2 regions of the Delftia sp. 60 genome follow, and region 1 is predicted to be linked to the other one. Evidence: riboswitches for the same ligand, from Rfam matches in the RefSeq annotation. Region 1 holds a riboswitch; the other holds the start of a gene.

Region 1 (8,386 bases):
GCCTGCAGCACCGCCACGGCGGCTTCGCGGGCAATGTCGCAGCGCCAGTGCAGATGGGCGCCCTCACCTGCTCCGCGCACCTGCAGCAGATTGCCCCAGAACAGGCGCCGCAGCACGGCATCCTGCAGATAGGGGCGTGCACGGCCCAGCGATGCCGCATTCACCAGCCCGCGCAGTTGCTCGCGCGTGGCAGGTTCCTGCGCCAGGGGCAGCAAGGTCTGCCACAGGCGCGCGCTGGCCACCAGATGGGCGCGCAGCAGGGGCGAGTGCACGGAAGCGACGCCCACGCCCTGCTCCACCAGCCATTGCAGCGCTTCCTCGAAAAGCGCTGGATGCCCGCCCGTCAGCGCCTGCAATGCCTCGATGACCTCGGCCGGCCAGGCCGTGCCGGGCCAGCGCTGGCGCGCCATCAGGGCCAGGTCTTCCAGCGTGGGATCGGGCCAGTGGGCCACCTGGCCGATGTTGAGCAGCGACAGGTCACCGCTGCGGTACTTGAGGTCGGCCAGGGCCTCGCTGCCGCACAGCAGCAGGTGCAGGCGGCCGCTGTGCATTTCGCTGAGGCTGCGCAGAATGCCGGCCAGTGTCTCGCGCAGCTGCGCCGTTCCCTGCTCGAAGCGGCTGACCAGGCAAAACAGCCGGCCGCCGGCCAGCAGGCGCTTTTCCAGCAGGGCCTCGAATTCGTAGTCCGAGCCCACTTCGCCCAGCCCGCATTGCCGGCCCAGGGCCGCAAAGTAGTCGGCCGCAGCCGTGCTCACGCTGTAGGGCGGCTGGATGTGCAACACCGCCTCGGCGCCATACTGGGCGCGGGCGCGCAGCAGTAGTTCCTGGCGAAACGGGGGCTGTCCCCAGTGCGCGGGCGACAGCAGCATGGTGATGGCATAGGGCCGGGCCTGGGCCAGCTGGGCGAAAAGCCGGTCCATGAAGCCTGCAAAAGGCTGGGCGCCAGCGGCGGCGGCCTGCAGCGGAAACTCCGTGGCAAAGCCAGCGGCGGAGAACAGGCGATTGGTCTCCGCCTCCGTCAGGCGCAGGTACTGGGCGCAGGCGGCCAGCCGGTCGCGCGAGCGTGGATTGGGCAGGGAAACCCCATTCCTCCAGTTGTTGACGGCTTCCCGGCTCAGCCCTATCTCGGTGGCTACGCCCGAGGCGCTGGCGCGGATGCGGCGCATGTACAGCCCCAGCAAATGGCCGAAATCCTCGTGAACGCCTGGTGCCACGGCAGCCCCCTGTTCAATGGCGGTGGGCTGCATCAGCGACGGCTCCGCTCAGGAAAACAGCGCCTGCTGGCGCAGATCCACCCTGCCGGAGCCATGGTCCGTATCCTCATCCTGTTCACCCTCTCCTGGGATTCAACTGGTCTTGTGCAATTTGTTTCATTTTGCCAAGCGCGGATTGTCTCAGGATGCGGCATCCCCACCACCCTGCCCCGCAAACTCCCGTCGTGCGCCGGCCATGCGGTACAGCGGCAGCACCACCGCCAGCACCAATCCCAAAGCCAGCCAGAGCCACAGGCCCTTGCCTCTGAAGGCCAGGGCTGCAATGACGGTGAAGGCCACGGCCTCGCACAGCCCGCGAAAGCCGGCCCGCAGCATGAACAGCCCCACGATGCCCTGCACGGGCGATACGCCGCTCTTGCGCAGGCTGGCCATGGTGTCCAGCAGGGCCTGCACGGATTCCTGGGCCTGGCGGTCACGCTCCTGGTCCCGCTCGCGCAGCCGGGTGATGGTCATGGGCTGGGCCGGATTGGTGAGGGCTGTGCCGTCGGCGCCCTCTTCCTGGCCGGGCTGCGGATAGACCTCGCCATCCGTATCGACCAGCACCTGGCGCTCCGGGTAACGGGACAGCCAGGCGTGGTGGCTGACCCATTGGCCGGCATCGAAGTGGTAGCGCTCGCTCTCGCCCACCTGGTCGTAGAAGACATGCAGCACCGCCGCCTGCAGGCCGTGCTGGAACAGCGTCTCCAGCAATCGCCAGGGCATGCCGGCTGTGGTGCGGGTGTCAAAGCCCAGCTCCAAGTGCTGGGGATGGCCCAGGGCGCTGGCATTGGCCCAGTCGTCATCCCACAGCGCGGACCGGTCCAGGGCGGGGTCCAGCTCATGGATCCAGCGCTCGGCCTGCTCCCAGGACTGCCGGGCCAGGTACTGGCAGATCAGTTGCACGCGGCGCAGCTGCAGGGGCGTATCGAAGAAAAGATAGAGGTGATGGACGTTGCTGGACATGGTGGGCCTGAGGCGTTTGCAGGAATGCCGCGATTGTTCAATTGCAGCCGCCAGCCGGCCCTCCCAGGCCTGTCCAGCACGCGGCTGGCAGGCGCTCCCACCGGTTGACATTCTGTCCACTGCAAGAAGCGGGATGCAGGCGCTGCGGCGGCGCCCTAGACTGCGGCAATTGCCCACAGCGCCCATACCGCCAACCCCGCCCGCCATGCTCAACCTCGGTCTTTTCGACAACGAAGCTTGCGAATCCGCCCCGCCCTGCCACTGGACGCAGATGGAGCACCAGCTCGATGAGCAAGGCTGCGCGCGCCTGCCCGGCCTGCTGGATGCGCAGCAGTGCCGCGACCTGGCCGCTCTTTACGCAAGGGAGGACGGCTTTCGCTCCCGCATCGTCATGGCACGCCACGGTTTCGGGCGCGGCGAGTACCAATATTTCGACTACCCCTTGCCACCGCTGCTGCAGCGCCTGCGCGAGCAGCTGTATCTGAGCCTGGCGCCGGTGGCCAATCTCTGGAACCAGCGCATGGGGCTGGAGGTGCGCTATCCGGACCGGCTGCAGGACTTCCTGGCGCGCTGCCACGCGCAGGGCCAGTTGCGGCCCACGCCGCTCATCCTTCAATACGGTGCGGGCGACTACAACTGCCTGCACCAGGATGTCTATGGAGAGCATGTGTTTCCGCTGCAGGTGGTGCTGCTGCTGTCGCGGCCCGGGCGGGACTTCACGGGTGGCGAGTTCGTCATCACCCAGGCCGATGGAGACCGGCAGCGGGCCGATGTGATGGCACTGGACCAGGGCGATGCGCTGGTCCTGGCCGTGCGCCACCGGCCCGTGCCCGGGCGGCGCACCGGCTACCGCCGCGTGGCCATGCGCCATGGGGTCAGCCGCATCCACAGCGGCCATCGCCATACCGTGGGGCTGATCTTTCATGACGCACTTTGATGGATGGCCGGTATGAGCACGCTGGATCTTTTCGCCGATGAACAGCCTACCGGGGCCGAATCCATAGGCCCCCAATCCGTGGTGCTGCGCGGCCATGCCCTGCCCCATGCCGCGCAGTTGCTGGAGGCGGTCGAAGGCATTGCGGCGCGGGCGCCGCTGCGCCATCTGGTCACGCCGGGCGGCTTCACCATGTCGGTGGCCATGACCAACTGCGGCGCGCTGGGCTGGACCAGCGACAGGCGCGGCTACCGCTACAGCGCCATCGACCCACTCAGCGGCCAGCCCTGGCCCGCCATGCCGGCCGTGTTTGTCCGGCTGGCGGGCGAGGCGGCCGCTGCGGCGGGGTTCGAAGGCTTTGTGCCCGATGCCTGCCTCATCAACCAGTATCTGCCCGGTACCCGGCTTTCCCTGCACCAGGACCGCGACGAGCGCGACCTGGGCGCGCCCATTGTCTCGGTCTCTCTGGGCATGCCGGCCACTTTTCTGCTTGGAGGATTGGCGCGCGCGGACAGCACGGCCAGGGTGCCGCTGCAGCATGGCGACGTGGTGGTCTGGGGCGGGGTGGATCGGCTGCGTCACCACGGCGTGTTGCCGCTCAAGGACCAGCCTCACCCGCTGCTGGGCGGGCGGCGCATCAATCTCACTTTTCGCAAGGCGGGCTGAATGGTTGGACGGTCTGAAATGGACAGGCTCAACAGCCAGGATCGCTTCGCCCGCCTGGATTGGGCGCGGATTGCCGCTGAGCTCGATGCCGAAGGCCATGCACTGCTGCCGCAGCTGCTGACTGCGGACGAAAGCCGTGCCTTGGCCCGCGAGGCGGCCGCCGTGCCTGGCCTGCCGCACTCCATGCAGGCATGGCGCCCGGTGCTGTACGGGCATCTGCTGGCCCTGGCCAAACGCTGGCGCGAACACATGGGCATGCAGCCTGAGTTGCCAGGCTGCTTCGAGGATTTCATGCGTCAGGGCCGGCAAGCAGGCCAAACGCAGCCGCAGCCACAGCCACATCTGCTGCGCGTGCCGCAAGCGGGCCATGCCCCGCTGCGTTCATACAGCGAAGGTGCGGCGGTGTTTCCGCTGCAGCTGGTGCTGCTGCTGTCCCGGCCGGGCCAGGATTTCGAGGGCGGCGAATTCGTGATGACCGAGCAGCGCCCGCGCATGCAATCGCGCCCCATGGTGCTGCCGCTGGGCCTGGGGGATGCGGCCATCATCGCCACGGGGCCGCGCCCGGTGCGCGGTGCGGCAGGCTTTTACCGCGTGCATCTGCGGCATGCCATCAGCCGCGTTCACCGTGGCGAGTGGCTGGGTCTGGAGCTGCTTTTGCACGACGTGCTCCAGGCGCCCAAGGCTCTGCAAACAGACCGCTGGCTATAATGCCGCGCCTGCAAAGGCATCCGTGCAACAGGTGTCCGCATGCCAGCCATGGGGATGAAACGGGAACAAGGTGACTGCCAGCAAATGCTTTTTGCGCTGCCGGCACAGGCCTTGGCTGCCCCCGCAACGGTAAACAAGTCAAGGCGCTCCATGCCTGTCCCGCCAGTCTCCGCAACCCTGCGGAGGGGCGATGACAGGCTGTCACTGGTTCATGGCGTGGTCTGCAACATGCAGCTTTTCGCGGGTGGATTGGGAAGACGGGGCGCTGGGCGGAAGGCCTTTCCTTGCGCCGCTTGTGAGCCCGGAGACCGGCCTGCTGCGTTTCGCGCCTGCTGTGCAGGCGTTTTCTTGACTGTCTGCGGGGTGCGGATGGCAACGTCCTGCGCCCCTTCCTCCCACGCTGGCTGGAGAGGTGGCAGTGCCTTGCTTTCGCATCAGACGGTCGAAGACCGATGTTCGAAATGCATTCTTCCTTTTCCAGGGTTTCCAGCGCTCGCGCTGCCCAGTCCCTTTCCGTGCGGCTGAGCCCGCTGGCCCTGGCCTGCGCCTTCATCTGCCTGCCGGCGCAGGCTCAAACACAAACGCCCACCCCAACGCCGCCATCAACCGCCCTGCCCGAGGTCCAGGTCACCGGCCAGGCCGAACGCATCGGCCAGCAACTGGCCCAGCCTGCGCGCTCTGCCAGCCATACCGGCGTCTCCAACCAGGAAGTGCCGGCCAGCGTGGACGGCGTCTCTGCCGAGCAGATGCAGGAGCGTGGCGACTACGCCCTGGTGGACGCCGTCACGCGCACCGTGGGCCTGACGGCCAGCAGCACGCCGGGCAACGGCGGCCTGGCCTTCAGCAGCCGTGGCTTTGCGGGTGTCAATTCCGTGGGCGTGGCCGAAGACGGCATGGTGCTGGGCGTGGCCGCCGGCACCACGGCCTATCCGGGTGACAGCTGGGGCTACGAGCGCATCGACGTGCTGCGTGGACCGGCCTCGCTGATGTATGGCAGCGGCACCATGGGCGCCACGGTCAACGCCATCCGCAAGCAGCCCAGCCGCACCAGCTCGGCCGAGGTGCTGCTGGGCGCGGGCACGGACGACACGCTGCGCCTGGGCCTGGGCGTGACCGGCGCCCTGGGCGCCTATGCCAGCTACCGCATCGACAGCTACACCGCCCGCAGCGCAGGCGAGCGCGATCTGGACCAGTCGCGCAACGGCAAGTTCATGAGCACGCTGCGCTTGGAGCCCACGAGCGACCTGCAGATCGACCTGATTGCCGACCGCAGCGTGCAAAAGCCCAGCCGCTACTGGGGCACGCCGGGCCTGGACGGCAAGGTGGTGGAGTCGCTGCGCGACCGCAACTACAACGCCGAAGACAGCGTGCTGCGCTATGCCGACGAGCGCCTGCGCGCCAAGGTGCAATGGAAGGCCAATGACTGGCTGACGGTGCGCAACGAGCTGTACCACGTGAAGTCCGACCGCCACTGGCGCAACATCGAGGCCTACGCGCTCAACCCCGCCACCTGGACCGTGGGCCGCTCCGACTACCTGGAAATCCTGCACGACCTGGAGCAGACCGGCAACCGCCTGGGCCTGAACGTGGACCGGGGCTCGCACAAGATCGCCATGGGCTGGGAGGCCGCGCGCATCAACCTGCGGCTGTCCAACAATTCGCCCTATGGCGGCTCGTCCACGGTCTCGGCCTGGGACCCCGTGCATGGCAGCTGGGCCAGCCCCGATCTCACCGCCGCCAAGACAGAAACCGGCGTGACCCAGCATGCCCTGTACCTGGAAGATGCCTGGCGCATCAGCAACCGCTGGCTGGCCATGGCCGGCCTGCGCCGCGATGTCTACGACTTTGCCAGCCACTCGCTGGTGGGGGGCACGGATTTCAACAAGACGCTGGCCGCCACCTCCTGGCGCCTGGGCCTGACCTATGAGCTGGCCCGCAACACCCATGTCTATGGGCAGATCAGCTCGGGACACGATCCCGTCAACAGCCTGGTGTCGCTGAACCTGGCCAACACGGCTTACAAGCTGAGCAAGGGCCGCCAGGCCGAGATCGGCATCAAGCAGCAGGTGGCTGGCGGGCGCGGCGAGTGGACGCTGGCCGTGTTCGACATCAAGAAGGACAACATCATCACGCGCGACCCGGACCGGCCGGCCATCTCCATCCAGGGCGGCAGCCAGTCCTCGCGCGGGGCCGAGGTCACCGCCACCTTCCAGGCCACGCCCGCCCTGCGCGTGGAGGGCAATCTGTCCTATGTGGACGCCCAGTTCGACAAGCTCATCGAGGCTGGCGGCAACCGCGCAGGCAACCGTCCGCAGAACGTGGCTAAGACCACGGCCAACCTCTGGGGCCACTACCGCGTGGGCGCCTGGCAGGCCTCGCTGGGCCTGCGCTACGTGGGTGACCGCTTTGGCAACAACGCCAATACCGTGAACCTGCCCGCTTACACCGTGGCCGACGCCGCGCTGAGCTGGCAGGTGGACCCGCGCACCACCCTGAGCCTGATCGGCCGCAACCTGGCCGACAGGGTCTATGTGGGATCGAGCTACGGAAGCCAGTTCCTGGTCGGGCAAGGCCGCCGCTTCGAGATCGCGGCCCATATCCGGTTCTGATGGCCATGGCGCGCTCCAAAAGCCTCCACGGCCTGTGCGCTGGCGCCCTGGCGGCCACCCTGCTGCTGGCCGGCTGCTCGCGCAGCGATTCCGGCACCACCAGTGAACTGCCGGCACCGGCTGCCGCACCGCAGGCGGCCGTGACCGTCAATGTCTGCGGCAGCCCCGTGACCTACGCCAGCGCACCGCTGCGCGCCGTGACCCATGACGTGAACATCACCGAGATGTTTCTCTTCCTGGGGCTGGGCGACCGGCTGGTGGGCTACAGCGGTATCACGCAGGCCAAGCAGATCGACCCGGCCTTCCAGGCCCAGCTGGCCCGCGTGCCGCGGCTGGCCGAGCGCGAGATGAACCTGGAGGCCATCCTGGGCGCCTCGGCAGATTTCGTCTTCGGAGGCTGGAGCTACGGTTTTCGCCAGGGCCAGATCACGCCCGAGGTGCTGCAGCGCCACGGCATTGCCTCGTATGTGTTGTCCGAATCGTGCATCCGCGTGGGGCCGCGCAGCCAGGTGGCGCTGGAAGACGGCCTGACCGACCTGCGCAACCTGGGCCGCATCTTCCGCATCGACGCCCATGCCGAGCAACTGGCGCAGGGGCTGGAGCGCGACCTGAAGGACCTGCGCGAGCGCATGCAGGGCGTGCGGCAGCGGCCTTCGGTCTTTGTCTACGACAGCGGCCAGGACATCCCCGTGACCGTGGGCCGCTACGGCATGCCGCAGGCCATGATCGAGGAAGCGGGCGGGCGCAACATCTTCGACGACATTCCCAGCAACTGGCCTGCAGGCAACTGGGAGGACGTGGTGCAGCGCAACCCGCAGTGGATCGTCATCATCGACTACGGCCAGCCCCATGCCCAGGGCAAGATCGACTTCCTGCTGGCCAAGCCCGAGCTGGCCGGCGTCGATGCCGTCCGCGAAAAGCGGTTTTTCGTCATGACCTATGCCGAGGCCACGCCCGGCCCGCGCAATATTGCGCGGACCCGCGCCCTGGCGCAGGCCCTGCACCCCGACCGCATGCCGGCGCCCAGCCATGCGACCAACTGACTCCCGCTGGCCCAGGCGCCCGGGCGCCGCCAGCCTCTGGTGCCTGCTGCTGTTCGCGGCCCTGTTGCTGGTGATGACGCTGGCCATCACCTGGGGGCCCGTGGACATGCCGGCCGGCACGGTCTGGCGCATTGCCTGGAGCCGGCTGCTGCAGGTGCTGGGCATGCAGCCGCCGCCGCTGGAGGGCATCACGCCGCAGCACCAGCAGAT
Region 2 (8,386 bases), 2.1 Mb from region 1:
CCACGCCCACGTCGATGCGGCCGGCGCTTTGCAGGTCCAGCTGGGCAATCTCCTCGGCCAGCATCAGCGGATGGTGCAGCGGCAGCACCAGCACCGAGGTGCCCACGCGCAGCCGCTCGGTGCGCGCCAGCACGGCGGCGGCCAGCAACAGGGGCGAGGGATAGGGCCAGGCGGTATCGGGCACGCGGAATTCGTTGAACCACACGCCCTGGAAACCCAGGCGCTCGGCGCGCTCGAACAGCGCCAGGAATGCACGGTGGTCGCCGCGCGTGGCGTCGCGCGTCCAGCCGGCCAGATCGATGCGCATGGGGTCAGTTCTCCTGTTTCAGCCGCGCGCGCAGCAAGGTTTGCGGAGGTGCGTCGATGCGCTCGAAATCCACGCCGAACACGGCATCCAGCCCCGGCGCATGCAGCAGCTCGGCAGGGGCTCCATCGAGCGCAATGCGCCCCTGGTCCAGCACGATGACGCGCCCGAAGTGCGCCAGCGCCAGGTCCAGGTCATGCATGACCACCAGCACCAGCCGCTCGCGCCCGCGCTGCGCCAGCGCCTGCACCAGGGCCAGGCGGTGGCGCACGTCCAGCGCGGCGCCGGGCTCGTCGGCCAGCAGCACGGGCGGGTCGATGGCCAGCACGGTGGCCAGCAGGGCACGCGCCTGCTCGCCGCCCGACAGCGTGGACCAGCGCCTGCGCGTGAAATCCTGCAGCCCGGCGCCTGCAATGGCCGCCTCGACATCACCCCGGCCCGCCAGCCGCATGTGCATGAGCTCGGCCAGCGTCAGGTCCCAGTGCGGCGCAAAGCGCTGCGGCATGTAGCCCACGCGGCGTGCGCGCTCGGCCACGGGCAGGGTTGCAATGTCTTGCCCGTCCAGCAGCACGCTGCCGGATGCAGGCGCCTGCAGCCCCGCCAGCAGGGACAGCAGGCTGGACTTGCCCGCGCCATTGGGCCCCACCAGGGCCACGGCGCCGCAGGGGGCAGCTGCAGCGAGACGGCGTCCAGCACGCTGCGGCCACGATGGCGCAGCGTGAGGGACCGGGCTTGCAGGCGTGGCACGGCGTCGTCCATGGCTTGATCGTTCATGCGGACCTCAGCCTGCGCGCCAGCAGCACGATGAAAAAGGGCCCGCCGGCCACGGCCGTGACCAGGCCCAGCGGGATCTCGGCCGGCGGCAGCACGCTGCGCGCAATGGCATCGGCCAGCGTGACGATGATGGCGCCCGTGAGCGCCGACGCCGGCAGGGCCGCGCGGTGCAGCGGTCCCGCCATCCAGCGCGCGATGTGCGGCGCAGCCAGGCCCACGAAGGCCACCAGCCCGCCATAGGCCACGGCCACGGCCACCACCAGCGAGCCGGCCAGCACGGCCAGCGGCGTGAAGCGCGCCACGTCCAGGCCGAAGCCCTGGGCCGCATCGGCACCCAGGCCCAGCAGGTCCAGCCCGCGCGCCAGCGCCATGGCCCCGGCCAGGCAGGCCAGGGAGGCACCGGCCAGCAGGCCCAGGCCGCTCCAGGACGGCGTCTGTATGCCGCCCAGCACCCAGCTGAGCACCACCTGCAGGCTCACCGTCTCATCGGACAGCGCCAGCATCAGGAACGAGCGCAGCGCGCCCAGCACGGCCGCCAGCGCCACGCCGGCCAGCAGCATGCCGGCCGCATCGGTGGCACCGGCCACGCGCGAGACGGCCAGCACCAGCATGGTCGAACCCCAGGCGCCCGCAAAGGCCAGCACGGGCAGCGTCCAGGCCTGGGGCAGGCCGAACAATAGATGCATGGGAACCAGCAGGGCGACAGTCGCCCCCAGCGCCGCGCCGCCCGAGGCGCCCAGCAGATAGGGCTCGGCCAGCGGATTGCGGAACACGCCCTGGAAGATGGCGCCCGACAGGCCCAGCAGCGCGCCCACCAGGGCGGCTGCCAGCACGCGCGGCACGCGCCACTGCAGCAGCAGCCGGCTGCGCAGGCTGTCTTCGCCGCCCAGCGCGGCCAGCAGGTCGGCCGGGCTGGCCCACTGGTGGCCTGCGCAGGCGGCGATCAGCAAGCTGGCCAGCAGCAGCAGGACCGCACCGGCCCAGGGGCGCCACGCAGGTGGATGTGAAAGGGAATTCATGCGGCCTCCCCGGCCCAGGCCGCAGGGTGCAGCCAGCGCGAGAGCTTTTCCACGCCGCCAAAGGTGCGCGGCCCGGGAATCAGGAACTCGGCGCGCGCCACCGTGGTGGCCCGGCCGCCGCGCACGGCACGCAGGTCGCGCCAGCCGCGCTGGCCGATCAGGTCCTGCATGGCCTCCTGCGTGCCTGCGAACAGCAGCACGTCGGGGTCGGCGGCCAGCACGGCTTCGGGCGAGACCTGGGGCACGGTGCCCAGGCCGTCCAGCGCGAACGCGGCGCCCGCGCGCACCATGGCCTCGCCGGTATAGGTGCCAGGGCGTGCCGCCAGCAGCATGCCGTTGCCCAGCCGGCCCGTGACCATGAGAGCGCGCGGCCGGGGCTGGCCGGCCACCTGCCGGTCCACGCGCAGCAGCCGCGCTTCCTGCGCCAGGGCCAGCGCCTGGCCGCGCGCCTGCACGCCCGTGGCGCGGGCCACCAGGCGCAGGTTGTCCATCACCTCGGCCAGCGAGCGGCTGAGCAGCACCATCACCGGCACGCCGATGCGCTCCATGGGATCGACCAGCTGGTGCGCCGCCTGGCGCGCGGGCGTGACGATGACCAGGTCCGGCTGGCGTGCCACCACGGCGTCCACCGAGAACCCCAGCCGCCCGCCCACCTTGGGAATGCGCTCCACGCCCGGTGGAAAGCGCGTGAAATCCTCCACGCCCACCACGCGGTCCAGCAGGCCCAGCGCGGCCACCAGCTCGGTATTGGAGGCAAAGATGGAGACGATGCGCTGCGGCGGCGCGGCAATCTCCACGCGCCGGCCCAGCGCATCCTGCAGCACCACCGGACCGCCTGCAGCGACGGTGTCGGCCCAGGCCGCGGGCAGGCCGCAGGCCAGGGCCGCCGCCGCGCCCTGGCGCAACAACTGGCGGCGCGTGGTGCTGGATTGCCTCATGCCATGGTCCTCAAAACTCTGCCTGGAGGCCGACCATGAGTTCGCGCCCGGCCATCGACGTTCCGCAGCCGCCGTTCTGGTACGCCGGGTTGGCGATGCAGGGCGCGCGGTCCAGCGCGATGAAGATGGGATGGCGGTTCAGGTCGAACAGGTTGTTAACGGCTGCGAACAGCTTGACGCCGCGCGACACGCGGTAGTCGGCACGCAGGTTCCAGATGGTGAAGGCGCCCTTGCGGTGGATGAAGGTGCTGCTGGGCTCGCCCTGCGGGATGAGCAGCGCCTCTTCCGTGTCGTACCACATGGGACCGCGCAGCAGCGTGGACAGCTGCAGGCTCCAGTCGCCCTGCAGCCGCCCGCTGCCCTGGCCGTAGCGCACGCCGGCCGAGGCCTCATAGCGGTACATGCGCTGCACCTTGTCGGTATTGGCCGACGCTGGCGATCCCTTGTCCCGCATGCTGAAGTGGTAGTAGCCGCCAGCCCAGGCCTTGAGCTGGTGGCCCGTCAGGTTCAGCGCCCGCGCCAGGTCCATGTCGGCCTGCATTTCCAGGCCGCGCGCCACGATGTCGGCCGCGTTGTTGGCGTAGTCCGAGGTATTGGTCGTGGCCCCGCGCGAGACGGTGATGATGCGGTCGCTGATGGTGTTCTGGAACAGGGCCGCATCCACGCGCCAGCCGGGCTGCTGCAGCGCGGCGCCGACCTCGATCTGGCGGCTGGTCTCGGGCTTGAGGTTGGGGTTGCCGAAGGTGCGGCCACCGCCGACGGCCGTGAAGTCCGAAGCCAGCTCCGTGGCCGTGGGCGCGCGGAAACCCGTGGAGGCCGCAGCGCGCAGCGTGAGCCGGTCCGTGGCCTTCCAGGTGGCGCCGGCCGACCAGGTGTGGTTGTCGTAGTCGCGCGTGCTGGCCTGGGCCAGGGCCAGGTTGGGCGTCTCGTCGAAACGCGTCGTGCCCCAGGTCTTGCGCAGGCCGGCACGCAGGGTCAGGCGGTCGTCGAACAGGGTCTGCGCGTCCTCGAAGTACAGCGCGTGCACCTGCTCGGTCTGGTTGTTGTCGTAGGGCGCGACCTGGCCCGCCGGGCCGCCCGGCATGGCCACGCGCAGGCGATCGGAGCGCAGCTTGCTGCGCTCCCAGTCAAAGCCCATCAGCAGGTCATTGGTCTGGCTGACACGCAGGCGCGGCTGAAAGCGCAGGCCCGTGGCGTCCAGCTGGCGGTGGTTGTAGTCGCGCGCCGTGCCGGGCACCGCGCTGTTGCCCGAGCGGATCACGGGCGATGCCCAGTTGAACTCATCGGTATCGACCAGGCTGTAGAGGTGGGTCGTCCAGCTCAGGCGCTGGCCGGGCAGTGCACCTTCGTAGGTCAGGTCCAGCGAGCGGTTGCTGCGGTTGTCGCGGCTGTAGATGTTGGCGCCCGATCCGCGAAAGCCCGCGTTGTAGATGCCGTCCGTGCGCAGCTGCAGCTCCACGCGGTGCAGCTCGTGCAGCTGCCAGCCCAGGGCGCCGCTGGCGCCGCGCCGCTTCCAGCCCGTGTTCTCCATGCGCGTGCCGCCGTCGCCCGACTCGTAGTCGCCGCGCCCGCCTGCGCTCACGCCGAAGTACCAGTCGAAGCGGTCATTGGCGCCGGCCGTCTGCGCATCGGTGCGCCACAGGTCCCATGAACCGGCCTGAACCTGGGCACGCGTGCCGGGCGCCGTCGCCCCGGTTTTCATGATGATGTTGACCACCCCGCCCATGGCCTGGCTGCCATAGATCACAGAGGACGGGCCGCGCACGATCTCGATGCGCTCCACATCCGAGGGGCTGAGCTTGGACAGGTTGGCCGTGCCCGCGCGCCGGCCGTTGACCAGCACCAGCACCTGGCTGCGGAAGTCGCGCCCCTGGCCGTCGGTGGAGGCGCCGCGCAGGTTCATCGAGGTCTGGGCCGCCGTCCATTCGCTGAGAAAGCCCACGGCGTTCTCGGCCAGCAGGTCGGTGACCGAGCGCGCGCTGGAGCGCTCTATGGCCTCGCGGTCGATGGTCTGCGTGGTGCCCGCGATGCGGCTGCGCACCTCGGGCCGCGCGGTGGCGGTCACGAAGACGGCGTCCAGCGCATCGTCGGCGGAGTCCGTGGATCGGCCCGAGGCCGGCTCCTGCGCGGCGCCGGCCGCTGCAGCGCAGCTGGCCAGCAGGACGGCGGCCGCTACGGGCCGCAGGCTGGAGACAAGAGGGAGAACAGAGAGAAGGCCGGAGGAATCGGCGGCCGAGGAAGCGAAGCGCATGCGTTGAACCCAACTGCCCCACTCACCCGCGGGGCCTATCGTCTGAACCACGCCGCACAGCGCGCACGCCGGAGCCGGCCACGGCAGCGCAGGCTGGGGCCGGACCGGACAGGCGCACTCCCGCGGCGTCCGAAAGCAATGCAGAAGGCCGGTATCCGGGCTTGCGGAACGCTGCGGCGCGCAGGGTGGGCGCGCTGCGGCAGGCATCCCCGCCTTCCCATGCCCGAGAAGGACACAGTGGCTTGCGGCGCGTGGTTTGTGGGGCGTCCGCGTGGGGAGTTGTATTCCGCTGACCGTTGCGGGGGCAGCGCAGGCATTGCGAGCGGCCACCTCGATGGCATCGCGCACCTGCTTCCCGTTGAACCCCTGGCCGGTGAACGGCATGGGGCACCTTCAGCAACAGCGCACCGCCACGGCCCAGGGGCTGCGGCGGTGCGCCAGCGGCGGATTATCGCCCAGCCCAGAAGCCCGGCACCCGGGCCAGCGCCCGCAGCGCGCGGCGGCTGCTGCGCGCGCTGGTGGCCAGGCGGGCCTGCAGGTAGCCGGCGGCGAACCAGGCGCGCGGATCCGTGGCGGCCTCGTCACGAAAATGCTCGGCCGCCACGGCCATGTCGTTGTGCAGGCCCAGCGCGTCCTGGGCGGGCACCAGCGCCTCGGCAAAGCACCGGCCCTTTTTGCCGGGCCACATTCCGGGCGCGAATTCCCGGGCAAAGTCCGCCAGGTAGCGCAGGCGCTTGAGCCGCTTGCGCACGCGGTGCTGCTGCGCCAGCGGCAGGCGGTCGAAGTGCAGGCCGTCGCGCAGCACCTGGCGGTGCAGGCGCGCCAGCCGCCGTGCCAGGTACTTGCGCGTGCCTGCGGCGGACAGGTGGGCAAAACGGGCCGATGGCTCTGCCTGCGGCGCCTGCGCCAGCGCCTGGATCTCGGCCAGCGCGTGCAGGAATGGCGGCTCGCGCACGGCAGCGGCTGCATCCGCCTGCACGGCCTGCGGCGCCTGCCACTCGCACAGGGGCGCATGGGCGGCCTGCAGCAGCGGGCGCACCACATCGGCCAACGTATCGGCATCGCGCAGCATGCCCAGCTGCGCAAAGGCCTGGGCCAGGGGTTCATCCCATTCGGCGCGCATGCCAGGCGCCAGCCCTGCGCACTCACGCAGCACGGTGCGCAGGCGCCGCAAGGCCACGCGCAGCTGGTGGATGGTCTCGGCATCGCTGCCACCGCCCTCCAAAACCGCCAGATGCGACTGCACCTGGGCCAGGGCAGCAGTCAGCGCCGCACGCACAAAGCCGGCCGCATCGGGCCGGTCAGGGTGCTGCTTCGCAGGGGTGGACATGGTCAGGCAAGGAGATGTGTACGTTGCCGACGATTGTGGGCGCAGCCCCGCGCCAGGGTCAATCCATGGTCAATCGGCGCCCTCCCCGCTCAGGCTGTGCAGCGCGGGCCGGGCAATGCGCACATAGTCGGCCGAGTCCAGCACGATGGAGCGGTCCAGCCGGCCCGCGTTGAAGGCGATCTCGCCAAAGCGCTCGACCAGGGCCGGGTCCACCACCAGGCGCACCTGCGGGTTGAAGGAGAACGGCGGCACCGATCCCATCACGCAGCCCGTGGCGGCCTGGGCCTCCTCGGGCGAGGCCAGCGTGGCCTTGCGCACGCCCACGGCCTGGGCCAGGCGCTTGAAGTCCAGCTTGCGGTCGCCGGGCAGCACGGCCAGGAACAGCTGGGGATCGCCCGCACCGGCCGCATCGCGGCTCTTGCAGAGCATGGCCTTGGCGCCCTGGCCGGGGGCGGTGCCCCGGATTTCGGCGACCAGGTCGGAGCGGCCTTCGGCCGGATGTTCCAGCACGCGAAAACGCGCGCCCTGGGATTGCAGCAGGTCTACAAGGGTGTCGAACATGGTGGAAAGCGCAGAGAAGTCGTCTGGATTTTGACATTTTGTCCAATTCAAAACAAAATGTCCAATATGACCCAACGAACCCCTGAACAGCGCCAGCTTCTGGACCAGTTGGCCCAGATCGCCGAAGGCCTGGGCCAGACCTTTGCCCCGTTCTGCGAGGTGGTGGTGCATGACCTGCTCGACCCGTCCCATGCGGTGCTGGCCATCCACAACAACCTGTCGGGCCGCGAAGTGGGCCAGGGCGCGACGGAGCTGGGCCTGGCCCGCATCCTCGACCCCGGCTACGAGCAGGTCATCGCCAACTACCCCAACCAGTTCGCCGATGGCCGCCAGGCCAAGAGCACGTCCATCGGCATCCGCGACTCCGAGGGCCGCTACATCGCCGCGCTGTGCATGAATGTGGACCTGACGATGTTCCAGGGCTTCCAGGGCATGCTCAACCGCTTTGCCGCCGTCAGCGGCGACACCCCCGCGCGCGAAATGCTGGACCCCACGGGCGCCGGCGCAGGCGCCGACACGGTGCGTGCCCGCATCGACCAGTTCGCGGCCCGCCTGGCGACCACGCCGCGCGCCCTCAAGCCCGAGGAGCGCCGCGCCCTGGTTCGCGAACTCAAGGGCGCCGGCCTGCTCGATGTGCGCCGCTCCATGGAGACCATTGCCGCCCACCTGGGCGTGTCGCGCGCCACGGTCTACAGCTACGCCAAGTAGCTCCCGGCACCCCGCCGATCTGCAACCCCTTCTCTCCCGTACCGATGACAAGCCTTCCCACCTATGACGACGTGGCCGCAGCGGCCCAACGCATCCAGGGCCATGCCCACCGCACGCCCGTGCTCACCTCGCGCACGCTGGACGATGCGCTGGGCGCCCGCGTCTTTCTCAAGTGCGAGAACCTGCAGCGCATGGGCGCCTTCAAGTTCCGCGGTGCTTTCAACGCCCTGTCTCGCTTCAGCCCGGCGCAGCGCAAGGCCGGCGTGGTGGCGTTTTCCTCGGGCAACCACGCCCAGGCCATCGCCCTGGCAGCGCGGCTGCTGGAGATCCCCGCCACCATCGTCATGCCGCATGACGCGCCCGCCGCCAAGGTGGCGGCCACCAAGGGCTATGGCGGCCAGGTGGTGGTCTACGACCGCTATACCGAAGACCGCGAGCAGATCGGCCGCGACCTGGCCGAGCGCCACGGCCTGACCCTGATCCCGCCCTACGACCATGCCG

What was found. Region 1 has a riboswitch for cobalamin ahead of CLV01_RS17980 (TonB-dependent receptor). Riboswitches for the same ligand answer to the same signal wherever they lie in the genome.
Region 2: it holds a riboswitch for cobalamin, as region 1 does, so the genes downstream of both, CLV01_RS27375 (TonB-dependent receptor) here and CLV01_RS17980 (TonB-dependent receptor) in region 1, are expected to answer to the same signal.

Annotation. Positions count from the first base shown of each region.
Region 1 is NZ_PEFD01000001.1:3,962,980-3,971,365, reverse strand. Features, by position in the region: gene CLV01_RS18005 (hypothetical protein) at 1-1,214, opposite strand, end outside; gene CLV01_RS18000 (hypothetical protein) at 1,395-2,216, opposite strand; gene CLV01_RS17995 (2OG-Fe(II) oxygenase) at 2,422-3,153, shown strand; gene alkB (DNA oxidative demethylase AlkB) at 3,166-3,816, shown strand; gene CLV01_RS17985 (2OG-Fe(II) oxygenase) at 3,835-4,524, shown strand; cobalamin riboswitch at 4,537-4,855, shown strand; gene CLV01_RS17980 (TonB-dependent receptor) at 4,977-7,133, shown strand; gene CLV01_RS17975 (ABC transporter substrate-binding protein) at 7,133-8,176, shown strand; gene CLV01_RS17970 (FecCD family ABC transporter permease) at 8,163-8,386, shown strand, end outside.
Region 2 is NZ_PEFD01000001.1:6,097,815-6,106,200, forward strand. Features, by position in the region: gene CLV01_RS27355 (LLM class flavin-dependent oxidoreductase) at 1-307, opposite strand, end outside; gene CLV01_RS27360 (ABC transporter ATP-binding protein) at 312-959, opposite strand; gene CLV01_RS27365 (FecCD family ABC transporter permease) at 1,075-2,097, opposite strand; gene CLV01_RS27370 (ABC transporter substrate-binding protein) at 2,094-3,035, opposite strand; gene CLV01_RS27375 (TonB-dependent receptor) at 3,046-5,286, opposite strand; cobalamin riboswitch at 5,416-5,696, opposite strand; gene CLV01_RS27380 (CHAD domain-containing protein) at 5,735-6,616, opposite strand; gene CLV01_RS27385 (YbaK/prolyl-tRNA synthetase associated domain-containing protein) at 6,686-7,177, opposite strand; gene CLV01_RS27390 (helix-turn-helix transcriptional regulator) at 7,244-7,885, shown strand; gene CLV01_RS27395 (threo-3-hydroxy-L-aspartate ammonia-lyase) at 7,930-8,386, shown strand, end outside.